DNA from 3 places in the Paenibacillus sp. FSL H7-0735 genome. Region 2 is predicted to be linked to each of the others. Evidence: riboswitches for the same ligand, from Rfam matches in the RefSeq annotation. Region 2 holds a riboswitch; each other region holds the start of a gene.

Region 1 (10,269 bases), 1.6 Mb from region 2:
GTGGTAAAGGGCCGTTGCGGGGGGAACTGGAAGAAAAGATCGCCGACTATGGCTTAAGCAACAAGGTAAGACTGCTAGGCTACATTCCTGATCATGAACTAGCCTCTTATTATCAGGCAGCGGACATGTTCGTGGTTCCCTCACAGGCATTGGAGGGCTTTGGTTTGATTACCGTTGAAGCCTTATCTTCAGGATTGCCAGTGATGGCTACACCGATTGGCGGCAATAAGGAGATTTTGCAAGGCTTCCGGCCGGAATTGCTATTTAAGAGTTCAAGTAGCGACCACATGGCCGAAGGCATGATCCATATGCTTAGCAATCGAAAGCTGCTTCCGAGCCGTGATGAATGTAGAGAGCATGTACTAGAGAGATATACTTGGGAGCATGTTACGGATCAAGTAGAATCCGTGTTCCTGCAAGCTTTAGGAGAGGAGGTGACCACGTAATGCTTAGAGTGGCCTATATAGATCACACTGCTAAATGGAGTGGTGGAGAAGTTGCCCTGTTTAACATCCTTACCCATATTGGAGAACAGATCGATCCACTGGTAATCCTGGCTGAGGATGGTGCGCTGGCTGAACGGCTACGTGAAAAAGGGATGGATGTCCGTATTATTCCGCTGGATGAGAGCATCAGAAGTCGTGGTAGAAATGCAGTCAACTTGGGAGCACCTGCTGCAGCCTTCAAGCTGTTGGCTTATGGCCGCAAGCTTGCGCCGCTCTTAAAAGCGGAGAAGGTAGATTGCGTGCACACCAATTCCCTGAAATCTGCATTATACGGAGCCATCGCTGCAAAAATAGCAGGCGTTCCATTGATCTGGCATATCCGGGATCATATTGGAGCCCCTTATTTAAAGCCTATCGTTGCCAAAGGAATTCGTTTGCTGTCGCGACTGCTCCCAAATGGAGTCATCGCGAATTCACATTCTACGCTGAATGCTTTGGAGCTGCCGCGTTCCAAAAAAACGCTGGTCGTATACTCCGCTTTCGCTAAAGCGATTGGTAATGGGATCGGCATGCGGGACCAGAAGAATTTTAACGTACTGCTAGTTGGTCGATTGGCGCATTGGAAAGGTCAGCATATTGTGCTGGAAGCCGCAAAAAGCTTTAAGAACGAACCTCGTGTGAAGTTCTGGCTGGCCGGAGACGCTCTGTTTGGAGAAGAGGCTTATAAGCAGGAATTGCTGCAAAAGATAAAAAACGACGAGCTTACTAATGTAAGCATGCTAGGGCATGTGGATGATATTCAAGGCCTTATGAATACTGCTGATTTACTGATTCACACTTCGGTAACTCCTGAGCCTTTTGGCCAAGTTATCGTTGAAGGAATGGCAGCGGGATTACCGGTGATCGCCTCCAATGAAGGCGGGCCGGTAGAAATTGTAGTTCAAGGTGAGACAGGATTACTGATAGAGCCTGGTGACGCGGCGATACTGGCAGACTCCATTAAATGGATGCTGGATCACCCAGAGGAAAGACGGCGGATGGCGGACAATGGGATGAAACGAGTGAAAGAGCATTTTGTTATCGAGAATACGGTCAAGGACATCGTTGACTACTATAAAGGTTTGTTGGCGGGCACCTGACAGATGATATGACGCGGTAATTCTGAAGATGATGCTCCATAAAACTTTGAGGATGATTCACATGAAAATTGCGATAGCGCACGATTACTTAATCCAAATGGGCGGCGCGGAAAGAGTGGTGGAAGTCTTTCATCACATGTATCCCGAGGCTCCAATCTACACAACGGTTTTTAACGGAAGCCGCCTTACTGACAATCTCAAAGATGCGGATATCCGTGCCTCCTGGCTGCAAAAGATTCCGGGAGTAAAGACCAATTTTAAAGGGGTGCTGCCACTTTATCCAATGGCCATCCGTGATTTGGACTTTCGCGGTTTCGATATCGTCCTGAGTTCCAGCAGTGCTTTTATGAAAAGTATTCAGGTTCCTAAACATACGTTTCATCTTTGTTACTGCCATACGCCTATGCGCTTCGCATGGGACTATGACACCTATATGGAACGTCAGTCGAATTCCGGGCTGTTCAAGAAAATGCTTAAGGTATACATGCAGCAGCTTAAAACGTGGGACCAACGGACTTCCAAAAATGTGAATCAGTTCGTAGCCAATTCTTCAGTAGTGAAGACGAGGATTCAGAATTATTATCACCGGGATGCAGATGTCATATTTCCACCGATTAATACAGCCCGGTTTACAAGCTCTTCTACCATTGGCGACTATTATTTAATTGTCTCCCGGCTTGTTTCCTACAAGCGGATTGATCTGGCGGTAGAGGCTTTCAATCGTAACGGTCTTAAGCTTTATATCGTAGGGGATGGACCGGATCGCAAGCGCCTCGAAGGCATGGCTAAGGATAATGTATCGTTTCTGGGCCGGCTAGAAGATGAGCAAGTGACTGGAATGATGGCACAGTGTCGAGCATTTATTTTTCCAGGAGAAGAGGACTTTGGAATTACACCGCTGGAAGCGAACGCTGCAGGAAGACCGGTAATTGCTTATCAAGCAGGTGGCGCACTAGATACTATTATTCCTTATGTAAATGGTGTGTTCTTTCAGCATCAAGAAGTGGAGGATCTACTTAAGGCTATTTATGAGGTAGAGTCCTACGCTTGGGATATCGATCAAATTATGGAGCATGCACGTAAATTCGATGAGCAGGCGTTTATGGTTAAGTTCAAGCAGTATGTTGAGCAGGCGTACGTCAATTTTCTAAAAGGAGGATGATTATATGAAGCTGACAGTAATCGGTACTGGGTATGTGGGTCTTGTATCTGGCGTGTGCTTTGCACTGGGCGGACATCATGTCATCTGTGTGGATAAGGACGAGGAAAAGATTAAGAAGCTGAAACAGAAGGAATCGCCCATCTATGAGCCGGGAATCGAGGAACTGATTGAACTGAATCTTCGTGAGGAACGGTTATCTTTTTCTGCGGATCTTCAGGATTCGGTGCGCCGTTCAGATATTATCATCCTTGCTGTAGGTACGCCATCACTGCCTAATGGTGAAGCAGACTTAACCTATATTGAGGGTGCAGCCGCTGAAATCGCTAAAGCGATGGAAGGGCACAAAATTATAATGACTAAATCTACAGTTCCAGTAGGGACAAATGAGAAAATCTCCAAAATGATCTCTAGCCATACCCATCATCCTTTTGATATCGTGTCTGCACCTGAGTTTTTACGTGAAGGCTCAGCGATTCGCGATACCCTCCATCCCGACAGAATTGTCATTGGTCTTGATAATCCAGAGCTGGAACCAACTATGCGCGAGCTTCATAAGGGTTTCACAGAAAATGTATTTGTAACAGATATACGCAGTGCTGAAATGATCAAATATGCTTCGAATGCATTTTTGGCCACGAAGATTTCCTTTATTAATGAGATCGCCAATATTTGTGAAAAAGTGGGAGCTGATGTAACCGAGGTAGCACAAGGAATGGGTATGGACCAAAGAATCGGGTCATCCTTCCTGCAGGCTGGCATCGGTTATGGAGGCTCCTGTTTCCCGAAAGACACTAATGCGCTCATTCAAATTGCGGGCAACGTCGATTACGAATTCAAATTATTGAAATCTGTAGTCGAAGTGAATAAGGGACAACGCTTTATGATCATCTCCAAGCTGCATGAATCACTTGGCAGCCTGCGCGGTTCGACGATTGGGATATGGGGGCTTGCCTTTAAGCCTAATACTGATGATGTCCGCGAAGCTCCCGCCAGAGAGATTGTTGAGGCACTGGTGGCTGAAGGGGCAACAGTCAAACTATATGATCCAATCGCAGCTACAAATTTCAGGCAGCAATATGATCATCCGCAGCTTCGCTGGTGCAATCTGCCTGAGGAAGCGGCTGAGGGCAGCGATGCCGTATGCCTCTTGACCGATTGGAGCCTACTCAAGGATATTGATCTGCATCAGCTGGCGAAAAGCATGCGTAATGGGGTATTGATCGATGGACGCAACGTGTATTCCAAGGAGCAAATCGAGGGTACCGGCCTCGTTTATCATTCTGTCGGCCGCCCGCAGATGGGCGGATTGAGCGGTTATTCTGCTAGTGTGGCTGGAGCGGTTTAATCATTTGTGTTAAGTGTCAGTCGCAACTGCGGTGAATGTTTGGACTTCCAGCCGCTGTTGTCTGCAGATTTCCTGATTTTAACCGCTGATAGCGGTAGAAATCCGCAGACAAAGGCGGATGCTATCGCTCCTCCAGTTCCAAAATTGTCTTCCGCCACTTCGTTCCCTTATTTTAAGGTTCTAAGCAATTTATAAAGTTAGGTACTCTGATTATATACCGCAGTAGCAGTAGCAGTAGCATTTGTAGTTGTCATTGTCTCTGTCTCTGTGGTGGCAACTAGTCTTGCTCTTGTAGTTGCAGTTGTTCTTGCAGTTGTTCTTGCAGTTGTTCTTGCAGTTGCAGCTGCCTCCCCCGGAGCAGAAGCAAATCTTTAGAAAAACGTGCTCGCTTCCGGCTGGTACAGCCCGGTGCGCATGGATCATTGTTAAAAAGTAGTTGGTTAGGTTAAGAACGGAAAGGGAATTTGGAACTGTAGAAACGGAGTGTTCGCCTTTATCCTCGGATTTCTACCGCGAGAAGCGGTCCAATCAGGAAATCTGAGGATAACAGCGATCGGAAGTCCAAAATCCCTTGGAGTGGTTCATACCTAATAAATTTTTTAAAAAATGCATCCGCTCGAACTAAGGCTAAGCGGAAGCTATACGTTTTGATAACAATTCCATTATGCTCGATTTCCATAATTCAAGGAGGGTTCATTCTATGAAAATGGTACTTCTATCAGGCGGTTCAGGTAAACGGTTATGGCCGTTGTCTAACGACTCACGTTCAAAGCAATTTCTAAAGGTACTTGAAAGCCCTCAAGGTGAACCAGAATCCATGGTACAACGTGTCTGGAGACAGCTGGAGGAAGCAGGGATGGCAGAATCATCTTATCTAGCCACCGGCCGCGGCCAAGTAGAAATGATACAAAGCCAACTGGGAAGTCATGTGCCGATTATCGTTGAACCGGAGCGTCGGGATACTTTTCCGGCTATCGCCTTAACAGCTACCTATCTTTATTCAGTGGCAGGTGTTTCTCCAGCGGAGACGGTAGCAATATTGCCTGTTGACCCTTATGTAGAAGCATCCTTTTTCGATACCATAGCTATGCTTGAGGGGACCATGCTGGAAAGTGGAGCAAATCTGGCACTAATGGGTGTTGTTCCTGAACATGCCTCAGAGAAATACGGATATATTATTCCTACCACTGAAGAGGCGGGGGGGAATGGTTTTATGAAGGTGAGTCACTTTCAAGAGAAACCAGACCGCATACAAGCAGAACAGCTCATCGAGCAAAATGCATTGTGGAATTGCGGAGTGTTTGCCTTCCGTTTAGGGTACTTGTTAGATATTTTGCAGCGTAAAGGGTTGCCTTTAGGATATGAAGAATTGCAGAAGCAGTATAAGCTATTGTCTTCCATCAGCTTTGATTATGAAGTGGTGGAGAAAGAAGAACATATTGTGGTGCAGCCGTATGATGGATTCTGGAAGGATCTTGGAACGTGGAATACGCTGACAGAGGAAATGAGCAGCAAGCATGTAGGAAAAGGTTTTGTGACGGCGGATTCTGAGGGGACTTGCTTGATTAATGAGCTGGACATTCCGATTACGGTAATTGGTGCGAAGGATCTGATCATTGCGGCTAGCCCGGATGGAATTCTAGTTACCCATAAAGCTGAGAGCCCACGGATTAAAGAAGTGCTGAAGACCTTTGAACAGAGACCGATGTACGAGGAACGCCGCTGGGGCCATTACAAAGTTATTGATTATGTGAAATATGATGAAGGCAATGAAGTGCTGACCAAACGGATTTTTATATCCGAGGGGAATAATATCAGCTATCAATTACATCGCAAGCGTAGTGAAATTTGGACAATCGTCAGCGGCGAAGCAAGTATTGTGCTGAATGAGAAAAAACATAATGTGAAGGCTGGGGACGTGGTACGTATACCGGAAGGAACGAAACACGCGATCCTTGCTTTGACGGATGTTGAGTTTATAGAGGTACAGACGGGGTCTGAATTAGTAGAAGAAGATAACATTCGTATTACTTTAGACTGGAATGATATAGAACTACAACAATTCATTTCATAGGTCTAACCTATCTATTTAACCAATTCAAAATTTCTTGAAACAGGTAAATTGACTCAATTATCAAAAAAAGTCATAAAAACACTAAATATATCATTAATTGTCGTCGATACTTACGGTAAGAGAGATTATTTCTCTTAAATTGAAAAGGCAAACCTATCGAAAGGTAGGGACGCAAAGCTATAGGGCCTTCGAAAGAGTGGCAGCCTGGCTACCGAAAGGGAGAATATTTTGAAAGCTTACCGTACGTATCGATTGTTTGGTGCATTTCTGTCACTCGTCCTGTTTCTGACTGCACTTCCGCTTGCTGTTGGGATTTCGCCGTCTATTGTCATAGCTGCTTCAAATTCTGGAACGCCAGTTACCCCAGGTGCCTCACCTGAAGCCGTAAAGCTGCTTAACTATTTTTACTCGATCTCAGGAAAAGGCATTATTGCTGGTCAACATGACTATTTAGAAAGTCCAGATGAAATTAACAATATGCTGAAGGGAACCAGCGGACAATATGCGGCTCTTCACGGTTATGAAATGGGTGCGATCAGTGGTCAGTCCGAAGCAACGATGGCTTGGCAACGTCAAAATGTGGTGAACAGCGCCATCAACTGGAATAAAGCGGGCGGGATCGTAGCTATGACTTTTCATGCTAACCTGCCGGGCACCTCTTATGACTGGGATAATGTGAAAAAAACACTCAGCCAGAGTGAGTTCGATAGTTACGTTACACCGGGTACCAAGCAATATAATAATCTGATCGCTGAGCTTGATAAGGTGGCAGTCTCTTTAAAAAGCTTGCGCGATGCCAATGTTCCGGTGCTTTGGAGACCCTATCATGAAATGAACGGGAACTGGTTCTGGTGGGGGAAGAAAAATAACTTTTCTAAACTATGGAATATAATGTATGACCGTTTTGTTAACGTTCATAAATTAAATAATTTGTTATGGGTATGGAGTCCGAATGCTCCCAATGTTTGGTCAGATCCTTATGCGCTAACTTATCCAGGTGCTGATAAAGTAGATATTCTGGCAGCAGATATATACGAAAATGATTACCAGCAAAAATACTATGACAGCTTGTTGAGTCTAGCCGCAGGCAAACCGATTGCGATCGGGGAGAATGGTGAAATGCCTAATCTGGAGAAGCTTCAGCAATCGCAAAGTAAATGGACGTATATGATGAGCTGGGGAAAAATGCTTTACGAAAATAACAGTGCAGACACAATCAAAACATTTATGAATAGCAACTACACCCTGACCAGAGATAAATTAAATACTGGTCTGGCACCGACACCTAGCGCCGCACCAGCGCCGGCACCTTCCGAAGAAGAGGGGGAGGCAGCAATTCCTCTCGCGAAGGGGCTTGCAGGAGAGTATTACAACAACATGTTGTTGTCGGGAGCAGCAGCTCTTAATAGAACTGATGCAATAATCGATTTCAATTGGCGGCAAGGCTCGCCGGATGCCTCCCTCGGGATTGATCGTTTCTCCATACGTTGGAGCGGTAAAATTAAGCCGTTATATAATGAGCAATATACATTTTACACTACCTCAGATGATGGTATCCGTGTCTGGGTGAATGGGGAATCCGTGATTGATAGTTGGACTAAGCAAAGTGGTACTGAGCGTAAGGGCACTATAACGCTGAAGGCTGGTCGGCTATACGATATCAAGGTGGAGTATTACGAGAATGAAGGCGATGCGAGAGTCCGCTTGATGTGGGAAAGTGCTAGTCAAGCTAAAGAGACAGTTCCAGCAAGTGCACTTTTTCTTCCGGATGTCTCCTGATTGATGAAAATTAAAGGTCGATCCTTAGTGGCTCTGCGTTATTGCAGAGCTACTAAGCTATAGTCCTCATTAGGTCAGAAGACGATTGTCCGATAACAGGTATGTTTATTTAGCACCTGTAGAGGCAGTACAGCTACCGAAAGGAGGATTTATTTGCGTAAATATTATAAGAAAAACAGATTGTTGTTTACTATGTTACCGGTGTTTATTATTTTTTCCTTGCTGCCTTGGGGAGAGGTTAAGAGTCTTCCGAAGGCTATGAGTGTTTCTTCCTCTTTACCTCCGGTTATACCCAGTAATCCATCGGCTTCTGAAGAGGCTAAGCAACTGCTGAGTAATTTGGTGAATCTACGTGGCAAAGGGATTTTGTCCGGCCAGCATGATTATCTAGAAAGCCCAGATGAACTGGTTCATAAGCTGAAGAATACTTCGGGACAAAATGCCGTTCTACATGGTTATGAATTAGGGGCGATTAATAATCAATCCGAAGGGACGATCGCAGAACAGCGGCAAGCAGTGATAGACAGTGCAATTGAATGGCATCACGAGGGTGGCATTGTAGCCATGACATTCCATCAGAGTTTGCCGGGAACATCTCCAGAATGGTCCAATGTAAACAGAAGTCTCAGTCAAGAGAAATTTAATGCTTATGTTACACCTGGGACAGCTCAGTATAAGAGGCTAATCTCAGATCTAGACGAGGTTGCTGGATATTTGGGACAATTGCGTGATGCCGGAGTTCCAGTCTTATGGCGACCTTACCATGAAATGAATGGCGGTTGGTTTTGGTGGGGGAAAAAGGACAATTTTTCAGAGCTTTGGAGTATTGTCTATGATCGTTTTGTAAACACACACAAGCTAAATAATCTACTGTGGGTATGGAATCCGAATGCGCCGAATGAATGGTCAGATCCTTATGCTGCATATTATCCCGGTGGGGATAAACTCGATGTTCTGGCTGCGGATATCTACAATAACGATTATAAGCAGTCCTACTATGAGGATCTGCTCGCATTGGCCGAGGGTAAACCTATCGGAATCGGGGAGAGCGGACAGCTGCCGAACCCGGATGTATTAACTGAGAAACAAAATAAATGGGTCTATATGATGACCTGGGGAAAATTACTGACAGAAAATAATACGCTACAGTCAATTAAAAGCTTTATGAAAGACTCGTTTATAGTATCGAGAGAGGACTATGTTCTCACAACAGGAGGTCCTTCGATAGCACCCGTAACTCCGGTAACCCTAACGGGTTTAACTGGAGAATACTATAACAATACTGATTTAGAGGGAGAAGCGGTACTTATCCGCGATGACCGTAAGATTGATTTTAATTGGCATGGTGCGTCACCTGCCTCAGGGATAAATGAAGATCACTTTTCTGTACGCTGGAAAGGGAAGCTCAAACCCAAATTCAGTGAAAAATATACAATTTCAGCATCCTCTGATGATGGAGTCCGTGTCTGGATTGACGGAAAGCTGATCATCGACAATTGGAAAAATCAAAGTGCAACCCTTCATAAAGGAAGTATCCCGCTCACAGCTGGAACGCTTTATGATATCCAAATTGAATATTATGAGAATGAAGGAGATGCCAATCTTCGTTTGCTATGGGAGAGTTCCAGCCAGAAGCAGCAGGTAATTCCACAAGGGGCATTGTTCCTTCCTTAATCTAATGAAATGATAGGGTAAGACATTCCGGAAGAAAGAGAGGACCTATGGATGGGAATAACGAGGAGAATATCTAATAGAAAAAATAAGATATCTGCAAACAAACCATTACTGTTATTACTAAAATTCGCCGCATTAACCGTCTTGTTTCTGTTGTCTGTCTCTGTCTTCGGAACGAATAGGACAAACGATTATAAGGTAGGTGCCAATATACCGAGACTATCTGCAGGAACTGATGCTGCAGCAGAAATACCGGATGGTACTGTGATCTGGAATCTGGGACAACATGATGGCTCAGCAGCTGAATTCGCTACGAGTGGCACTTCTGGCAGCAAGAAGGACTTTAATGTTACTTCTTCGGTGCTCAAATCATCGGCTCTGCAGAGCTTGCCTGCAGGCTTGAATGGAAAGACCCAGCCGGAATTAACGATCACATATCAGCTAAATAAGATCCCGGAGAATGGGGTCTTATTTAGCGTAGGTATTCTGGATGCGTATAAATCCGTGCCGCAAATGAGTGTGTTCTCCAATCATCAATTGTCGGGGATCATTCAAATTGCAGGCGTTGCTGGCACAGAAAGTGAATATAGCTTTCAAAAGACCTATGAATTATATATTCCCAAGGAGCAATTGAAGATAGGAACGAACGA
Region 2 (10,269 bases):
TTGGATTCGGTGACAAACCGCAATTCGCAGCCGTTCGATTGTATAGCTTTGGTTCTTCCTTTCTCTGACAAGCCATTGCGCACATGCTGTGGAAAACGCTGGAGATGCAATCCAGATTGATAGGGTTTATGAACCAGCTCCGAAACATTGTGAAAATAAACGCCTTCCTTTTCCATCTTTGCAGCTACACCACCTTAATAATAATGAGTTCGTGTTAACTCATATCTGACTTCTATTGCATCATATAATAATAATAAAAGTATAGTCAACATGTTTTTATGAGTCATATATGAGTCAATTATTGTGCGACAAACAAATACTTTAACATAACAAAAAGCACAGGTTCAGAATTGAACCTGTGCCGGAATTTTCAAAAAAACTTTCAGCCCTCAAGAGTGCTGAGTCTCCTGATTTACCGTATTCAATATCTCCTCAAGCCTGCGGCATAACTCGTCGTTGTCCAGTAGGCCTGATACAAACATCATGATATCGCGTTGGATCTCTTTCAACTGGCGGTTGCTTAAACCCAGCTCCGTGACCAGACGATAGGTAGGGAAGATCTCACGGTAAAGCTGAAACCGGGCCGGACGATACCCCACTTCCTCGCCTTCCCAATCCATCACCAAACGGTTGGCTGCAATATTCAGTGTCTTGCGCCTAATGATCAGTTGCGCCTCGTGTGAGGTGAGAAAATCAACGAGTAGCATGGATGCATCCTTGTTCTGTGATTTGCTGTTAACCGCCAGTCCATTTATAATCAGCAGCGTATCAGCATTTTGCAGCCGAGGCAATGGAGCAATATCGAATGCCAAATCGGATTGACGCAATTGATTCAAGAAATAATAGGTCGTCATTATCATGGACACTTTGCCTTGCAAGAACAAGGCTTCCGCATCCGCATCGCTCTCGGACAATACGGCTGGAAATACATCCTTCATGCCTATCAGCTTTCGGATGGTTCCTAAACTGTCGAGTAGCTTTGAGCCACTGAACCGGTATTTGCCTTCGTCATCCTGTTCTGCCGCAAACGTTGTGCCGCTTTGAAGCAGGAACAACGGCCACCGGTTACGAGAAGGCAAATAAAAATAAAAACCGTACCAGTCATGACCTTCTGCTACCTTTCGACCATTAGCGAACAAATCGTCCCAGGTCCAGCTACTGTCGGGTGGTGATACGCCGGCTTCCTTAAAGTGCTGTTTATTATAACAAAGCACAACTGGAGAATAAATGAAGGGGCGAACGCGATTACGGTCACCGTACCGGAACGGGTCGGAAAGAAAACGATACGTGTCCGGCTGTTCCTCCATCGGCTCCAGCAGCTCTGTACAGCCTTGCTCCAAAAAATCCTGGTAATTGTTATTATTCATCAGTACGACATCCATGATTTCCGATTGCAAATATTCTTTCAAAGATGTTGAGTAGTTTCCTGAAGACAACTCGAGCGGCTGAACGTCGATATGCGGATAGCGTTTGCCGAACTCATTCAGTAACTCTTGCATCTCTACAAGCTTGGGGATGGTGTTCACATATCCGAACTTGATCGTCGTTCTGCCTTCCTCTACCGGAGGGATGACCCGATTGCCAACACGCGGAATTTTCTCAATTAAGCCTTCATCCACCAGCACCTTGAGCCCGTTGCGCACAGAAGCGTTACTAAGTCCGAAACGCACCTCTAAGTCGCTTTCTGAAGGAAGATAACTGCCGATCGCTATACTTCCCGAACGAATTTCATGTCGCAAGGTTTGAATCATTTCCTCTAGCCTAATCCTGAAAAATTTTCTGCTATTCCTTTTCTGCATTGGGTTTCCTCGCCATCTTCCGATTAATCGAGCCCATAGGGACAAGTTTATATAGTATTCATCATACTGAAATCCTTTGGGAACGACAAGTATTCGGAGTCTGGCCCCATATAGCGTATGTTCTGCACCAACGGTGTCATACAGGACAGTCAATACACCGTAATCCTCTTAATACCCCATATAACTCTCCAAACCGGCTGGATCTATAATGATCATTTGCTTGTTTCCGATTAGCTCAATAAGACCTGAATCTTCGAACCTTGAGAATTTTCTGCTAATAGTTTCGCGGGTGACCCCAACATAACTGGCCAGCTCTTCACGAGACAACGGAAGGTCAATATGAATATGAGCGCCACGCTGCTTACCATATTTGTCGCTGAGTTCCATGATCATATAAGCAATTCGTATTTCGGGATCTTTGGTCGCCAGGCTTTGCGCCAGATTTTCCGTATGGGCTAGTCTTTTGGTCACACTCTTCAGTAGCCTGAGCGAAATATCCGGATTATCCCTCATCAGCTGCTCCATATCCGTTCGGGTCAGCATGCAAATGTTAGTGTCTTTCAGAGCATAAGCACTGAAGTTACTCAGCTCATCGCTGTTAAAAATGCTCAGTTCCCCGAAAAAGTCTCCATTCGTCAAGATGTGCAAAATTTGTTCCTTGCCCTCAGGAGTTGTTTTAGATAATTTAACATGCCCTCGCTGAATAATGTACAGCGTATCTGACGGCGCCCCTTCCAGAATTAAAGGTTGACCTTTAGTAAACTTACGATGCTTGATCATAGCGCTGATCCGGGAGAGATCCTCATCGCTTAACGCAGCAAAAATAGGCACCTTGCGGGTACAAGGTTCAGCAGCGTATCGGCAAGAATACTCCTTCATAACTGTCCCCCCTGTTGTTCATTTTTTTTGTACAACTTTTACTTTCCTTTAGGATACAAAAGTTTTTTTGTCTTCAACCGCTGCAAAATGACTGGTATCTTCACCGCATACCGGACAGACCCAATCTTCAGGCAAGTCTTCAAATGCGGTGCCTGCAACAACATCCTCATCGGGATCGCCTAATGCCGGATCATAGATATAACCACAGGGTAGACAAATGTATTTTTTCATCTTTATCATCTCCTAAAAAGTTAATAGTTTAGTTCAACCTGGTTTGTACTTCAGCCATAATCTCCTCGATACTGCTCCCGTTAACATCGATCCCCTCAAGGGGGATGCCTTGCTCTACAGCGGTTTTATACCCCAGTGAAGCAGCTGCTCCTTGCCAGGATATCGCACCAATCATTGTGTTATCTTTCACATAGATTCGCGTATACGCCCCATTTTCTTCTCCGCTTACCACCGTATCGCAATACCGTTCATCCACGTTGCCTATCGAAAATAAAGAGATGCCAAAGGCGTTAAATAAGGTAACCGGAACAGCTCTACGATACGCAGTCAGATTGGCAACCATATTACTGCCGGCAATCCGGCCCTGCTCAATCGCTCCGCCCCACAGTCCTTCCACATGCCCGTTAACTTCAGCCACATCTCCGGCTGCGTACACATGTGGATCATTTGTTTGCATTTGTTCATTTACGATAATGCCCTGCCGGACTTGAATACTCGAGCCACTTACCAGTTCCGTATTCGGTACAATACCAATGGAGTAGACCACATGGTCACAGGAAAAATGAGATTGGTCGTCCAGCGTAATTCCGGTAACAAACTCTGTTCCTGTAATAGACGCCACATCTGCTTGAAGAATAACCTTCACACCTGCTTGTTCAAGGTTCTCCTTAAGTAGCTGTGAGGATTTCTCATCAAGCTGTCTGCCCATCAACCGGTGAAAAGCTTCGATCACCGTTACCTGATATCCAGCTACATGCAGCGCCCAAGCGGTTTCGATTCCCTGCACTCCACCACCGATTACGGCTACATGGCTGCCATCCTGCAGGTTTTCTTTCAATCTGTCCGCGTCGTTCATGTCCCGGAGGGTATGGACATTGTTCAGGCCGGAGCCCTCAAGGGAAAGTTCACGATTCTTCGCTCCCATACACAGTAAAAGCTTATGATAAGAAACACTCTGCCCATCTTCTGTCACAACAATTTGCCGGTCCGGGTGGACAGAACGGATTCGGGTCGAGGTTTTTACGGATATACGGTTATCGCGGTACCACTTTTCCTTTTTAATCAGCACCTTCTCACTGTGCAGGTCGGTAAACAGCCCTTTAGTCAGCTTAATCCGGTTATAGGGCAGTTGGCTTTCCTCCCCGAGGATCGAAATTTCCGAATCTGCGTCTTGATCACGGATGGCTTTGGCGGCATGGACGGCGGCTACTCCGCCGCCAACAATAACGTAATGTTTTGTCATCCTATGCTCCCCTCCCTAAAATGAACTCAGCAGCAAATCCGATACAAATTCAGCCGCATTTTTAATTTTTTGAACTTTCTCAGGCTCTTTCGGGGAAAACCTGATTCGTACAGGGAACTCTACATGTGTCATCCCCGTGGATTTAATAACCTCAGATGTGCTTTGCACCATCATGTTTGTTCCATTCAGATAATCCTGAATGACTTCAATGGCTTCACCACTCCAACCGTAGGAGCCAAAGGCTGCAGCAAGTTTGCCTTCCAGATTCATATTGTGCAATTCTTTCAGAATGTTCTCCAGATTCCCAATCATGTCCGCGTATTTAGTGGAGCTGCCAATAAAGACCGCGTCAGCTGACGTTATGCTGTTCAGAATATCGGTGGCACTGCTTTTATCTGCATCCCAGACCTCTGTCTCAATATTATTTTCCTGCAAGCAATCCTGTATAATTTTGGCCATCTTCTTGGTACTGTTTTTGATGGTGGTATAAACGATGGTTGCCTTTTTTCCTTGCGTCGTTTCGCGGCTCAATGTGGCGTACATCCCGATATATTTACGTATGTCCTCCCGGATCACAAACCCATGGGAAGGAGCGATCATCCGGATCTCAAGATCCTTAACAGCCTCTAACAGTGTTCTTACATATCTTCTATGAGGATGTATAATAGCTGCGTAATAGCCCTGGAAATCTTCCGTAATATCAAACCCGGCTTCATCGCTGAATAGATTCTCCACCGCAACATGCGTGCTGAAAATATCACAAGGAAATAAGATTTGATCTTCGATACAATAGGTTATCATCGTTTCGGCGGTATGGAGATACGGTGTTTCTTTAAACAGCAGCGTTTTCCCGCCAATATCCAGCTTGTCTCCATCTTTAACCACCAGGAAGTTCCGGCTATGAAGCTTGTACATTTCCTGCAATTCTGGAACAGCAATCTCGGTGCATACGATCGTGGCATTTGCAGCCTTGGCAGCGAGAGCTGCCAGTCCACCAGAGTGATCAGGCTCTGTATGATTAATTACAATGTAATGAATATCTAGAAGATCAATCATTTCACCCAGGCACTCGGCATATTCACGTCCGAATTCCATATCTACGGTATCAATGACAGTTGGCTTACCTGTTTTTAATAAATAAGAATTATAGGTAGTTCCTTTTGCCAGAATCAGGCGGTGAAATGGAACCTGGCGGTTATCGATTTTGCCTATCCAGTAAGTATCCTCGGCGATTTTTTTGAATTGTGTACTCATTTCTTTAACCTCCAATGTTTGATTGATAATGTTTATCAACAACCTTATTTTATTATGGTTGCCAAACAAAAAAGAGGATTTGAATCAAATTATAAAAGTTTGAAAAAAAATGAATACCTTAAATTTAGACGATCTAAATAAAGTGATTATGCGTTGGGTCACATTTTAAATAAAAAGCCACAAAAATGTTTGCACTTCGCCTTAAAGAAAGAATAACCCCTAACAACTTTATGCCATATCCTAATGAAAATAATAAAAAGGTGGATATCCATGACTGAAATACAAATAGCTGCTGTGGGAGATCTAATGGTCAAACGTTATATTATTTCGGATGCTAAACAGCCTGACGGAACCTATTCGTTCAGCCCCCTGTTTGCAAAAGTAGCTCCTTATCTAAAACAGGCTGATTTGACAATTGGCAATCTCGAAACTACCTTTGCTGGAAGTGGCCCCGAATGCCGGAAAAGCCCACGTTCAGGCGGTCCGATATTCAAATGTCCAGACGAACTGGCCCCTGCACTTAAGCAAGCCGGATTCGACGTATTAGTAACGGCCAACAATCATTGCATGGATTATGGTGCCCCGGGTCTGGTTCGGACGTTACGAGTTCTAGACCGTAATGGAATCGACCACACGGGAACAGCTAAATCATTAGAAGAATCCAAGAGAACGCTTATTAAAAACGTCAAAGGAATTACGATCGGCATCCTCTCCTACACAGCAGGAACCAACCGAATTCCTGTACCAGTGAGTAAGCCATGGCTGGTTAACCGGATATCTACGCCCAAAATCATTCGGGAGATTCGAGATTTAAAAAAGAAAGTCGATCTAGTCTTGCTTTATCTGCATTTCGGAAGCGAATACCGTTACACTCCAAACAAGAGGCAAAAAGAGCTGGTCAATCTCTTCTTTAAAAATGGCGCCGACATCATACTGGGGTCTCACCCACATGTTCTACAACCGTTAGCGCTTCGTGGAAAAAAACAATTCGTTATTTACTCATTGGGGAATTTTGTTTCGACTAAACTAATGAATATTCCTTATACACAAAGCGGTATCATTCTTACGCTTAAAATAAAGAAGGATGAAAAAGGACACACGAGTATAACTAACGTAGGTTACATCCCGACTTGTGTAGATCGAAGAATAAAAAGCGGCAGGAAAATTACAGAGATCATCCCCATCCGCGACGCATTAAAGAAAAGCGACACCGACATAAAAACAGAACGGCGAAATCTCATGAATCGAATGTTGAAACATACGACAACAATCTTAAAGAGGGAATAGAGTCGTTACAGAAAAATAACGTTCCGCGGAATTACCGCGGAACGTTATAGATTTAGCGCTCAAAACCGTGTTTGGGTTTAGCGTAAACGATCAGGCATCATTAATTTAAGGAATTCTAGAATACCATTCTCTACTACGAGTTCTTCTCTATCTTGATCAGCAAGTACTCTTCTGATGATATCTTCATTACCCTCCAGCACTTTACTTGTCCAATGAGGATCAATGATAAGAGAACGTCCTACTGCTACTAATTCAGCATTTGTCAACGTGTCCTCTGCGTCCTGTTTGGTACGGATATCTCCGACCCCAATTAAAGGTACACGGCCATTGATTTTCTCATGTACATATTGCAGGATTGATTTTTCTTTAAAATCTTCTGATGCAGATACTTTTTTAAAATCCCCTAATGAAATATGCAGATAATCCAGCTTTTTATCAGCTAATTTATCAATAAGATAAAAGGTGTCTGTGATTTTAATGCCAGGCTCTTCATATTCTTCTGGAGAAAAACGATAACCGACAATAAAATCCTTAACCTTTGAATTGTCAACGACAGCAATAACTGCATCCACTAATTGGTTAATGAAATTAAATCTTTTCTCTAAGCTTCCGCCCCATTGATCTTCACGACGGTTGGAGTGTGGAGAGAAGAATTGTTGGACTAAATATGTGTTTGCTCCATGAATTTCTACCCCATCAAATCCAGCTTGAATAGCACGTTGAGTCGCTTTTTTAAAATCCTCAATTACACCGAAAATTTCATCTTCTGTTAATGCTCTTGGAATTTCTGCATTCAGACGTTCGGCAGCAATGGCGCTGGAGGAAACGGGTTGTACGCCACGCAATATTTTTGAATCTGTCATTCTTCCTGCATGGAAAAGCTGTAAAATAGCTTTTGTTCCATTTCGTTTAATAGTAGATGCTAATCGGCTAAGGCTAGGAATAAATTGATCGGAGGAAACACTAAGTTCACCTTCCCATCCTTTTCCACCCTCCTGTACATTTGCTGCCGCAGTGATGACCGCACCTACTTCGCCCGTTCTTAGCGAATAGTATTTCAATTCATCTTGTGTTACTACACCGTCATAAAAGCTCATTCGGGTGGTCATTGGAGCCATAACCACTCGGTTTTTTAATGTCAGTCCTCTGCGAAAAGTTAATGCTGTGTCTAGTGCTATCATCTTTTTCCCAACTTTCATTAAATTATATTTAGATAGAATATTATATACATGCGCATACATATAAATTACAGCAATGATTTATTCTTGTCAACTAATAAAGAACTGCTGTTGAATACAACAAAAAGCGCTGTTCAGCGGAACAGCGCTTTTTGCTCGATATGAATCGTCCTTATTATTCTAGTTCGGCCGGTTTTACAATGGCTGTACCTTTATTATTCTTGGAATATTTAGCTTCGATTTTCGTGGTGTATGTATCTTTGGCTCCGTCACTTACCAGCACATAACTCAGATCGACTGTCAGCTTTTCCGTTTGCCAGGTCTTAGTATTGACGAATAATTTCCACGTTACGCTTTTGGGTTGAACTGTCTCACCATCCCAGAGGTTCTCCTGGTCATAGAGTTTGATTATCCCCTTAGCTGCTGTCGGATCGGTTACCGTGAATTGTAAGACCGTTTGTGCGCCAGCCGTGCTGACTTTCATGGATTTTTTATAACTTTTGACCGAATCAAGCATGGAAACAGGATCGTATTGGCCTTTAGAGTAAAAGGCATCCCATTCCGTTTTCTCCAGTCCAAGCCAATACTGTGCATCAGGATCGATCGGCTCCCCGTCATCGTCGTAACCTTCATCTTCAGATTCATCGATCAGTTCACTTCCGTCTACAAGATAGTAAAACTCCTTGTCATTGGCATATAGACTGTACGATGTTTCTAAAAGACTACTAGCGACAGTGCCTGCTGCGGCAAAATTCGGCAGACGGTTGATATCCAGCTTCAGAGTGTTGGTGTTGCTGATACGCACCCCGCCGCTTTGAATATCCTGTTTTTTGGTCACATCCAGATGGAAATTCTTTATTGCTTTGGAGGCTGCCGTTACTTTGCTGATCATCTGATCCGCGGTTACTACTGTTGAGGTAGCTGCAGACACTACTCCTGGATTAGACATCCATCCGATCGTTCCGGACAGCAATAAAGCACCTACTGCCAAACTAGTACCTATTGTTTTGAAAAAACTGTTCATGTACTTCCCCTTTCGGCCCCTTGCGATAATGTAACGCCGTATAGGTCGAAATAATAAAAGAGCTCAAAATAGACTACATATTCTTAGAGCAATCCTTTATGCTTCATAAGACATCCCTATGGCGGCCTGGCGATCATTTCCTTCTGTCGAAAGGCTTTAGACCCATGGCTTTGTGTCATCATCTTTCGATGATTTTACCTTTAACGCGGACATTCAATTAGTTTTAATTAGATTATGGACGCATGTCCCACCGCTAATTTTATCATGGTTATAATTACCTGTAAACGACTTATCTTCCATTCGAATTCGCTATGATACTCAGAAGAAATACTACAATCAAAATGAAAATTGAACGATTACATACGCTTATAAGTCTTATTAATGAGAACAGCAAAGACAGGGGGTGCAGCAAAATGAGTGACCGGGAAATTTTTGAGCTCTATAAAGAACAAGTATATTATTTTTGTTACTACTTAATGAAAAATCAGGCAGATGCGGAGGATATTTCCCAAGAGGTATTTGTAAAAGTTATCTTAGCGGATAAGTCGAAGGTAAGAAACTTGAAATCTTGGATTTTACGAATTGCTTCAAATGAGTGCAACAGTGTGATCAAAAGGCGTAAGACGGGGTGGATGAAAGAAGTACGTAATTATTTACTATCCAGGTCTGAGGAATCAAACCCTGTAGAAAAACGTTTGGATCGACAAGAAACTAAAAAAGAATTACAAGGGTTATACAGTCAGCTTCCCGACAAAATCAGAATGGTAGTAGTCCTTCGTTTTATCAACGAATTGACTGTACCCGAGATCTCTAAAGTTATGAGCATACCCGAAGGAACTGTAAAATCCAGACTGAACAAGGGACTTAAAATACTAAATAGAATGGGTGGAACCCAACTAAAGGAGCTGAATAGTAATGAGTCTCTATCTTGAAAAAGATAAACATATTCTCCGACCGGATTATGATTTGATGTGGACTGCCATAGAACAAGAAGCATATAAACGTCAAAGAAATCTGTATGCCTCCCAGAATACTCCTAGGTCTAATAAAAAGGTTGTTCCTATCAGTATTGTCTTCTCTTGCCTCTTACTTGTAGCCATTCCTGTATTCGCTAGTATGACGATTAATTGGGATAAAATTGGTGGTCGAAGTGTGAGCAATGCATTAAATAACGGCATCGGTCAACAGTATAATCTTCAAACTTCCAGTTCAGGAGTAACAATGAATTTGAACGGTGTTGTAACTGATGGAGAAAAAATGAAAATGCTGTTATCACTTGATACTAACTCTGATCTATCCCAATATACTGGATTTGCTACAGAGGAAAACCTCATGACTAGTGAATCCGGTGCCAAGGCAAAGGTATACGGTTAT
Region 3 (10,269 bases), 2.3 Mb from region 2:
CCAAAATCACTCAGCCGATGCAGCGTGTCATTGAAGCTGCGAATAACATTCGCCGGGGAGAATACGGAACAAGGCTTACGCTGGTCACAAGTGATGAAATTGGCCAGTTGGCGACTTCCTTTAACCATATGGCTGAGGAGCTTGAAGAGAATATTCGCAGTCTGCATCATGAGAAGGGGCATTTATCTAGCGTACTGCGCAGTATGAGCGATGCTGTGATCACCTTTGATATTGAAGGGCAGATTATTTTGACCAATCCGCACGGCCAAGCTCTGCTAGAGAGCTGGAGCGATTTGCAGTGGGAACATGCGAGTGATGCTGAGCTCCATCCCGAAACGGCTGAGAGCAGTGTTCCGCCTCCCCTGCGTCCTTTATTTTTAAGCACCCTGAAACAAGGTGGCGATGACCGCTCCAATGTACATGTGCGGCAGGGCGTCTGGTCTGTTCATATGGCACCATTATATTCTGAAGGCAGCATCCGGGGAGTAGTTGCTGTACTGCGGGATGTGACGGAAGAGGTGCGTCTGGAAAAGATGCGCAGAGACTTCGTTGCTAACGTCTCCCATGAAATACGCACTCCGTTGTCGATGATGCAAGGGTACAGTGAGGCTTTATTGGACGGGATGGCTTCATCCCCCGAAGAAAGCAGTGAGCTGATCCAGGTCATTCATGACGAATCACTGCGTATGGGGCGTCTGGTTAAGGATTTGCTTGATCTTGCCCGAATGGAAGCCGGACATACGGATATGATGAAAGCTCAGGTGGACATGAATGAACTGCTGGAACGAGTCTACCGTAAATTTTCTGTACGTGCCAAAGAGCGCGATATCCATCTTCACTTGCAGCAACAGAGCGATATTGCTGTTCTGAAGGCAGCGGATGAGGATAAACTGGAACAAGTCCTAACCAATTTACTCGATAATGCTTTCCGCCACACACAGGGTGGCAAAAAAATCACAGTTCATACAGGAACTTGTGTATTAGAAGGTCGTCGTTATCTTGAGATTAAAATTCAGGATGAAGGGGTGGGAATTCCACCAGAGGATCTGCCGTATATATTCGACCGCTTCTACAAAGCTGATAAGGCGCGTGTACGGGGAGAATCAGGTGGAACAGGACTTGGGCTTGCGATTGTTAAAAATATTGTAGAGTCGCATCACGGGACCATCTCAGCTTCAAGCAAACTAGGCGAAAGTACAACCTTTACGCTAAGACTTCCTGTCGAAAAACAGTAATTCCAAACACAATGTGTGATAGCGCCTCTGACAGCAGAGGTGCTTTTTGTTGAAACAAACACATTAATCTTGTTCATCGTGGAACATATCTTGTAGGTTTTGCTTGGGAGGGCATAGAATGATTTTATCTTTAGACCAAGGTACTACCAGCTCACGAGCCATATTGTTCGATACGGAGGCTAAATGGGTCTCACAAGGTCAATATGATGTTAAGCAATCCTTCCCCCATCCAGGCTGGGTAGAGCATGACCCTGAGCAAATCTGGGAGTCACAGCTCGCAGCGGCAAGAGACGCGATTGCGCGGGGTGGCATAGCGGTTGAGGAGATCTCTGCCATCGGAATAACCAATCAGAGAGAAACGGCTTTAATCTGGGATAAAACAACGGGCAAACCGATATACCCTGCGATCGTGTGGCAGGACAGGCGTACTGCAGAGCAATGTGAAGAACTTAAAAGTAAAGGGCTGGAGCAAGTTATTGCGAGCAAGACGGGCCTTGTTGTAGATGCTTATTTCTCAGCTACCAAAATCTCCTGGATACTGGATCACGTGGATGGTGCCCGAGAGCGGGCGAATCGAGGGGAGCTTCTGGCAGGTACGATCGACAGCTGGCTAATTTGGCGACTTACCTGCGGAGCCGTACATGCGACTGATGTTACCAATGCCTCACGTACGATGCTGTTCAATCTTCATGAACGGTGCTGGGATGAAGAGCTAATGCAAGAGCTTCGTATTCCGCGTACCATTCTGCCAGAAGTAAGAATGTCTGGCGGCGAATTTGGAATAGCAGACAAACAGTGGTTTGGGGCGGATATTCCAATTCGCTCTGTACTTGGAGATCAACAGGCCGCATTGTTTGGACATACTTGTCTAGAACCCGGCAGTGCCAAAAACACCTATGGTACAGGCTGCTTTATTCTAATGAACACAGGCACAGAAGCTGTAGCCTCCAGCCATGGCTTGTTGACCACTGTAGCTTGGGGTATGGGAGATGAACTCTATTATGCTCTCGAGGGCAGTGTGTTCGTGGCCGGAGCGGCCGTTCAGTGGCTGCAGGAGGGGCTTGGTCTTATAGAGGAGCCATCAGGCTCAGAAGATAAAGCACGGGAAGTAGAGGACAGTGAAGGGGTTATCGTTGTGCCTGCGTTTACCGGACTGGGGGCACCCTATTGGGATATGTATGCCCGTGGAGCCATATTTGGCCTTACTAGAGGCACTACCTCAGGACATCTGGTACGAGCTACATTGGAGTCCTTAGCCTTTCAATCTAGAGATGTAATAGGAGCTATGGAAAAAGACGCAGGCATGCCATTGACCGGCCTTCGTGTGGATGGCGGAGCTGTGCGTAACGATTTGCTGATGCAATTCCAGTCTGATATCCTGGGCAGTGAGGTTACTAGAACAACATATGCGGAGACAACAGCGCTAGGTGCAGCGCTTCTGGCGGGATTAACGTCCGGAGTCTGGACACGTGCCCAGCTAGAGAGCTTCAACAAGGCTGAGAGGGTCTTCTCGCCTGAGATGGGTATAACTGAGCGGGAAGGTCGTTACAACGCCTGGAAGGACGCTGTAGCGCGTACCATGGGTTGGGAGAAGCATGAAGGATATCAGTGATAAAGGGGCTGTATATGTCTATGATTAACGGAACCGAATCTGATCTGCCGGGCGGACTATCTAAGCCGGCGCTTCGAGCCCTGCATGGGGCTGGATATGTTCAGCTTCAACAATTCAGCAAGCTTACGGAGGCAGAGCTTCTGCAGCTACATGGATTGGGGCCAAAGGCGATCGTTCTACTGCGGAGTGCTCTTGCGGAAAAGGGGCTCACCTTTGCAAGTAAGTCTTGATGTTGCGTTCATATTTATAACAAAAAGCGGCAAGCTTAGGTGAATCCCTAGCTTGCCGCTTTTTGTTATATAGCTCCTAATATTCAATAACAAATGCTACATTTTGCCAACCGGCGCCCACTGTCCAGAACAGGACTTTATCACCACGTTCGATCTTTCCAGTAGTTACAGCTTTATGTAGAGCAATAAATGGGCTGCTGGTAGAGGTATATCCGAATTCATCCCCTATGTATACCGCTACATTGCGATCAATACCGACTTTCTCACACATCTCTAAGATATTAGGCAATGAAAACTGTGAGAAGCAGGCTGCTTTAATGGCTTCAGGCGCGATATTGTTGTTAGACAGTAGAGTACGAATAGACTCAGAAGCAGCATCTATGCAAATGGAATCATCAAAAGGAATAAACTTCACATTAAACTCTCCAGCCGCTACACCTTGTTTACCCAGTTTAGCCAGGCCTGCGCACGGGAACTTGGATTTATCGCAAACACAAGGATCCGTTTGGTAGATAGAGTCAATGAAACCGACTACATCCTCAGCTTGTTCAAGAATGACTGCCGCCGCTGCATCACCGAAGTTAGCGTAGTAGACTGGATCATTCTTATCGGCATGAGGGGTAACATAATCGGAGCCGATTACCAACGCTCGTTTAATCCTAGGATTCGCTTGCATCTGACGGCTAACCTGTTCCACTGAAGCCGTCATACCCGCACAATTAGCATTGCTGTCAATGCAGATCGTATGGGATGCGCCTTTGATCAAACGGTGAATCATTAATGAGTTGGTAGGAAAGATATACTCAGGAGTTTGACTTGCATAGGCAATAAGGTCGATATCGGCACCTGTGAGACCACTTTTCTCCAGAACATTCCGGGCAGCCTCAAAAGCCATCGTAAGGGAATTCTCATCCGCATCCTTAATACTATACCGTGTAATACGACCTAATGCGGATAATAGACCTCGAATATCAATGCCTTTTTCGTCAAAATGCTTAATGAAAAAGTCGTTACCAACTATATTGCTGGGATGATAGATATCAATGCCTTTAATAGGAATTCCGGTCATAATACGCCTCCAGGAAAGCAGTAAAATGTGGCCTACATATTAAGATTAAAAGATCTAGACTGTAACCGCAGAAATGATCTCGATGTTATCGAGTCCAGCTTTACGGCCAAGACGGGAAAGCTGCATTTTGAGGATCGGGTTATTTTCAAGCGTTAGATTTACTTTTACAAAACCATCATTCTTAAACATTACAAAGCAGCTTTCTAAAAGAGGTACCACATCTGGTGCAGTTACATTTAGCTTTCTGCAGTCGATTTTTAGTTCATAGTCAGCTGGAGTAATTGGATTGATAGTTTGTTGATAAGCTTGAATAGATTTTAGACCATCTTCTTCAGAAAATGTTCCATCCAACTCAATGTTAATAACCTTGTTTGCAGTGTCTGTCTTCAAAATGAAACTTCCCATGCCTAAATCTCTCCCATAGATTGAATTTGTCCAAAACAGTTCGACTGCAATATCCAGCCCTTTATATATCCACTTAGCTGTTTTATAAAAGTCAAAATTCGACACTATACAGCAAGTATTGGGATATTCCGACTCTATTATAGGCATATTTTTCAAGTGCATGCAATAATAAAGTCGAATTTTGTATATTGTTGTCGAACTGTTGGGTTATTGGATTTCTTCTATGGTTGCAAGCAGGATATTAAAAGCTGTGATGATTCTAGGTGCCCCTATAACGGGTACTAAGTGTAATAGAATGCCTTTAAGCTGTTCTACGGTGACTCCAACACGAAGGGCCATAACATAATGAACACCCAGCTGTTCGAATTGACCCATTGAAATTAAAGATGAAATGACTGCAATTTCCTTCCAGTCAGGGGCTATAGTATTACGTTGAAAAATATCGCCATAGGCATTCCCCATAATAAATTCAGCCAAGTCAGGGAAGTGGTCTTTAATTGGAGCTAGTGCTTTTGCGCCATAGTCTCCTGATAGATTCGTGAAGTGGTTGAGACCACTGTTGATATTTTCCTTCATGGTTAGCCTCCTAGTTTAGGTTCAAAGTACGGTGTGCAGTCGGAGGGACTTCATCACGGTCTGTTAGTAGTTCAATAACGGCAACATGGTTTAGAGCTACCGCATCTTTAATTGCAGCTGTGAATTCATCCGCAGTCTCACATTTGTAGCCTTTAGCACCTAGAGATTCAGCGAATTTCACGGCGTCCATTGGTACTTCATATAGAGTTCCATCGATACGACCTGTGGTTTTCTCCATACCCTTAAGAGCCATATCTAGTTGCTTATTATTGACCACGATAAAGATGACAGGGATATCTTTGCAGACAGCGGTGTTAATCTCAGCGCCGAGCATCATGAAACAACCATCACCTGTAATGCAGAGGACAGTTTCTTCAGGAGCTGCAACTTTTGCACCAATAGCCATGCCGATCGAATTACCCATGCAAGCAAAATAAGCATCAAAAAAAAAGCTGCCCGGTTTCTTAACCTTGTACCATTTTGCAGCGTGGAATCCATGGCTTCCATCATCAACGAAAATTGAATTATTATAAGGGATCAAATCACTTAAAGTGCTCATTACTGAAGCCAGTGAAAGATTCTTGAGGGTTGGAAGCTCTTCTGAATAATCAGCATCGGCCAAAGCCTCACGTTTGGTGATTGTGCTGGGGTCAATATGATTTAGGCAGTGCACCAAATTATCGCGCAGGTCCCCAGTGACCGGTATCGTTTTGGACAATAGGATTTTTCCGACAAAGGTTGGATCAATATCAAATTGAATTAAAGTTGCTGGATGATTCTCCCGTTTAAGATTACAGATGGTCATATCACTTAAACGTGATCCAAGCACTATAAACAGATCGCTTTTATTCAATAAATCATCCCCGTGGGTCGAACCGCCAACGCCAATAGGACCATGATAGAGCGGGTGATCCCAGACTATAGCCCCTTTTCCACCAGGAGATGTTACTACAGGAATATTAAAAGTTTCTGCGAGTTGAACAAGCTCTTTATGTGCTCCGGAGCGGTTAATTCCTTTACCCGCAATAATCAAAGGATTCTTAGCAGCTTGAATAGCATCGATGACTCTATCGATATTTGCTTGACTAATTAGAGACTCTCTTTCAGGGATTACAATATTGCATTCTTCCAATACTTCAGTTTGTACATCAAAAGGAATACAAAGATGAACAGGACCCCGTTTGGCCAGGGCCACAGAAATCGCATGATTAAAAATAGTACCAAAGTGATCCCCACGTTCAACCAATTTACTGAACAAGGTGGCAGGTCTGAACATATCAGCTAAATCAGCCAGAAAAGAGGTGGAGTCCTGACATTGAGGAATTCCAAGCTCTGTAATGGATTGGTGGCCAGTAATAAACAGGACAGGTAGGTTGTTAGCTTTCGCATGAGCTGCTGCTGTGAGCAGGTTAGTTCCACCAGGACCAGAAGTACCAAATGCTACGCCTAGGTTACCCGTTTTCAGCGCATACCCTGCTGCTTCGAATCCGGAGCTTGCTTCATGTCTACCGGGAATAAATTCAATACCGTAATCGACCATCTTTAGAACTATTGGACAAATCGATTTGCCAATGATCCCAAAAGAATGGGTGACTCCTAGGTTACGTAGTGCTTCCGCCATGTAATCTGCGACTGTCTTCAAAAGAAACACCTCACAAGTTTTTTGATATATATTAGTTATTAATCTACCGAATAGATACGATAGATCAATATACTCAAAAAGTAAAAACCTGTGCTCTATAGTAAGCACAGGTTGGTGGCATAAGGCGCCGCAAAGACTGAACAATAGTTCAGCCGTCCTGGTTCCTCTGCAACCTGGCAATCATGGCCTCAAACGAAAAAATGAGGCTGTAGATCCATGGTTTTGCGTCATCCTCTTTCGAGGATTTTGCCAATATTAATTTATAGTTGATAAGAATAATTTTCCTTTACAATATATTCCTCATTAATTTTTGTCAACATAATCCGCTAAAAAAACTCGAAATTTGACGAAAGTCTTGTCCAAGAGATGAAGTTTTGCCTCGCGAAAAAAACTGCCACCTAAGACTCAGCTTAGGTGGCAGTTGATAGTTTTGAACTAGAATTTAAAGATATGAATGGTTTTTTGCAGATTAAATACGGCCTGGGTCATTTTTTCCGTTTCTTCTGCAACAGACTGCAGGGCATTAATCTGTTCATTCATAGCCGCCGATACCTCTTCAGTGCCTGCAGCGGTTTCTTCGGTGATTGCTGAGATATTCTCAATTGCACTGGAAATTTTCAAGGCACTTTCTAGCATAAGATCACTCTCCGCAGAGAATGAAGAGATTTGCTCGGTAATGTACTGCACGCTTTGTACAATTTGTGCGAAAATATGGGCAGATTGAGTGATCATTTCATTCTGAACCTGCACAACCTCTTCATTGATGGCGATATTATCGATGGCTTGTTTAATATCTGACTCAATGCTGCGGACCAAACCGAATACTTCTTTTGTGGAAGCCGTAGATTCCTCAGCAAGCTTGCGAACCTCTTGAGCGACAACGGCAAAACCCCGACCATGCTCTCCGGCACGAGCAGCTTCGATGGAGGCATTGAGTGACAGCAGGTTGGTCTGCTCAGCGATCTCTGTGATGGTCTTGGTGATCATCGTAATCCCGCGGGCATTTTGTGAGAGAGCTTCAATAGTATCAGCCACTTTTTGTGTAGCCTCTATGTTTTTACGCATGCCTTCAGCCTGTGTATCTACGGATTGGCGCCCTTGCTCAACAAGTTCTAAGGTATGTATTGAACGTCTGTTCATTTCTTTGGTGGAGTTCGTATAATTGGATACTTTGGTCTCAATGTCTTTAATGGATTCTGTCATATCAGCGATATCCGTAGATATTTCATTTGCACCAAGAGCGAGCTCGGTAGAAGAAGAGGCTACTTGTGCCATAACAATTTTCAGGTTCTGGTTCTTATCTTCGATTCCGCGGCTTGCATCCATTACTTGACGGGTGATCTGCGATGCATCGGTCAGAATCTTCTTGAGCTTATCAATCATTGTGTTAAAGGAGCGGCTTACGTCACCCATTGAACCATTTTCGTCCGCTCTGCTAGTGAAATCCCCCTTCGAAATACTGTGAGATACATTAGCAATATCATCAAAAGATGATGTAAGCGTTCTCTCCACGAAGCGAGCAACAGGTAAAGTCAGACCTGCAAGAACAACTACTAGTATAATTCCTACGAGAAATTGACCTAGAATCATTAACGTAACTAAGACAGGAATAGCAAACAGTGCGGCAACGAGGTAACATCCGGCAACAATTCTTTGTTTTAACGGAAGTTTGTGCATCCAGCTCATTGGTAAAATGTCCCCCTTATTAAATTTTATGTAATGGTGTTATTATAGGGGATTTATAGGTCATTGGTCTATAGAGAAGTGTCATAAATCTTCTTTAAGTAGTAGATATTTAGAATTCATGTCAAAATTCCTCATATATTGTGGAAATTGTTTTAATAGCAGACTTTACCATCCCTACAAGTTCGGTAGGAGCTAAAACAATAACTGAAGGAGAAAAAGAGAGTACGATACGACAGGCAGATTCTATAGTATTAAACTCGGCCTCTACGTTCATCCACCCAGTATTAGCAGAGGGTTCTACTAAAGTTATAGTTACATATCTTTCACGTTGTAATTCTTTAAGAATAGACTCATTCACCTTTAATTTCACTACATATTTTGGCAGAGCTGCTTTAAAAGCTAAAGTCGACTGTTCCCAGTAGCTTTTTAAATCAAAAGTCTCAGGTCTGACAAATGATTCATTAGTTGCTTCAGCTTGTATTAATCTTGACACGCGAAAAGTCCGCATTTCATCCTCGGTTCGTGCCACTACATACCAAACTCCACGTTTTGCGACTAACCCAAGAGGTTCAATAAAACGTTCCTTCGTCTCGTCATTCCGTGGGTAAGTGATCTTTACTTTACGATCTTCCCAAACAGCTTCCTGCAGGATAGATAGGAACGGATAGGTCTCGTCGGAAGGGTGCCAGCTGGCACCATCAATATGGATGCGCTGGCTTAGGTAACTGGCTGGATTATTCGTCCTAGATGGCGAAGCAGCCTCCAGCTTGAGTACGGCAGAAGAAAAGTCGTTTTGTATACCCAGATCTTTTAAAATCGAGGAGTCTGCGGACAGCAGCAGAGTAGCAATCTCTGAGGGCTTCATACCCGTTAACGAGGTTCGGTATCCTTCTGTGAGCATCCAGCCCCCTTCGCGTCCCCGTTCGGCAAGAATCGGTATTCCTGCTGTACATAAGGCTTCCATATCTCTAAACACAGTTCGTTCAGACACTTCTAAGGTCTGGGCTAGCTCACGGGACGTCATCTTTCCACGATTTTGCAGCAAAAGTAAGATGGATAACAAACGATCGGCTCTCATTAAGGGAACATTCCTCCTCCTAATAAATGTTAGTCAGTTCTTAATTAATTATTATATTATATATGTCAGTTGATGTCATATTAAAGAATTATACTTATATAAGGTAAGGATTAAATATAGAACATTTAGAGAAAAACAAATGTAGAAAGGATTGAGAACATGACTTTAAAAGGAAAAGTAGCATTGGTCACCGGAGGCAGCAGAGGTGCTGGTAGAGGAATTGCATTGGAGCTGGCAAGGAAAGGTGCATTCGTTTATATTACGGGCAGAACGACAGAGGCCTCTGGCACAGGGCAAAGCAAGCGGAGCATTGATAACGTGCTTAGGGAAATAAAAGCGGAGGGAGGGTCCGGCAGCGCCATACGATGTGATCATACAAAAGATCAGGAGACAGAGACGGTCATTCGCCAGATTGCTTCAGAGCAAGGGCGGCTTGATATTTTAGTCAACAATGTATGGGGCGGCAACGATTTACTTATTGAGCAGAAGTCTTTCTGGGAGCTTCCAACAGCGCATTGGGACAATATGTTTAATGCGGGTGTGAGGGCACAGTTGGTAACAAATTATTACGCCATACCTTTAATGCGCGAGGCAAAAGCTGGCGGTCTAATCATCCACACAACCTTTTGGGATCATTACAAATATCTCGGAAACTTCTATTATGATCTTTCTAAAAATACACTTGTGCGTATGGCCTACGGGTTATCGATTGAGCTTAAAGAGGACAACATTGCAG

Evidence for each region. Region 2 has a riboswitch for cyclic di-GMP ahead of NSS82_RS12140 (DUF6612 family protein). Riboswitches for the same ligand answer to the same signal wherever they lie in the genome.
Region 1: another riboswitch for cyclic di-GMP. It lies ahead of NSS82_RS05020 (glycosyl hydrolase); the one in region 2 lies ahead of NSS82_RS12140 (DUF6612 family protein).
Region 3: another riboswitch for cyclic di-GMP. It lies ahead of NSS82_RS22735 (thiamine pyrophosphate-binding protein); the one in region 2 lies ahead of NSS82_RS12140 (DUF6612 family protein).

Annotation. Positions count from the first base shown of each region.
Region 1 covers NZ_JBBOZH010000001.1:1,150,950-1,161,218, forward strand. The annotation lists gene NSS82_RS04995 (glycosyltransferase family 4 protein) at 1-446, shown strand, start outside; gene NSS82_RS05000 (glycosyltransferase family 4 protein) at 446-1,585, shown strand; gene NSS82_RS05005 (glycosyltransferase) at 1,647-2,747, shown strand; gene NSS82_RS05010 (UDP-glucose dehydrogenase family protein) at 2,752-4,092, shown strand; gene NSS82_RS05015 (sugar phosphate nucleotidyltransferase) at 4,793-6,166, shown strand; cyclic di-GMP riboswitch class I at 6,303-6,382, shown strand; gene NSS82_RS05020 (glycosyl hydrolase) at 6,395-7,945, shown strand; gene NSS82_RS05025 (glycosyl hydrolase) at 8,099-9,619, shown strand; gene NSS82_RS05030 (discoidin domain-containing protein) at 9,671-10,269, shown strand, end outside.
Region 2 covers NZ_JBBOZH010000001.1:2,701,741-2,712,009, reverse strand. The annotation lists gene NSS82_RS12180 (SGNH/GDSL hydrolase family protein) at 1-176, opposite strand, end outside; gene NSS82_RS12175 (extracellular solute-binding protein) at 390-1,751, opposite strand; gene NSS82_RS12170 (Crp/Fnr family transcriptional regulator) at 1,968-2,678, opposite strand; gene rd (rubredoxin) at 2,727-2,909, opposite strand; gene NSS82_RS12160 (NAD(P)/FAD-dependent oxidoreductase) at 2,938-4,152, opposite strand; gene NSS82_RS12155 (FprA family A-type flavoprotein) at 4,168-5,406, opposite strand; gene NSS82_RS12150 (CapA family protein) at 5,677-6,693, shown strand; gene NSS82_RS12145 (NADH-dependent flavin oxidoreductase) at 6,771-7,934, opposite strand; gene NSS82_RS12140 (DUF6612 family protein) at 8,047-8,895, opposite strand; cyclic di-GMP riboswitch class I at 9,013-9,104, opposite strand; gene NSS82_RS12135 (RNA polymerase sigma factor) at 9,309-9,827, shown strand; gene NSS82_RS12130 (DUF4179 domain-containing protein) at 9,811-10,269, shown strand, end outside.
Region 3 covers NZ_JBBOZH010000001.1:4,981,576-4,991,844, reverse strand. The annotation lists gene NSS82_RS22765 (ATP-binding protein) at 1-1,235, shown strand, start outside; gene glpK (glycerol kinase GlpK) at 1,354-2,847, shown strand; gene NSS82_RS22755 (DNA-binding protein) at 2,862-3,077, shown strand; gene NSS82_RS22750 (ketoacyl-ACP synthase III) at 3,154-4,146, opposite strand; gene NSS82_RS22745 (hypothetical protein) at 4,201-4,551, opposite strand; gene NSS82_RS22740 (carboxymuconolactone decarboxylase family protein) at 4,759-5,127, opposite strand; gene NSS82_RS22735 (thiamine pyrophosphate-binding protein) at 5,138-6,778, opposite strand; cyclic di-GMP riboswitch class I at 6,934-7,030, opposite strand; gene NSS82_RS22730 (methyl-accepting chemotaxis protein) at 7,205-8,455, opposite strand; gene NSS82_RS22725 (helix-turn-helix transcriptional regulator) at 8,577-9,533, opposite strand; gene NSS82_RS22720 (SDR family NAD(P)-dependent oxidoreductase) at 9,693-10,269, shown strand, end outside.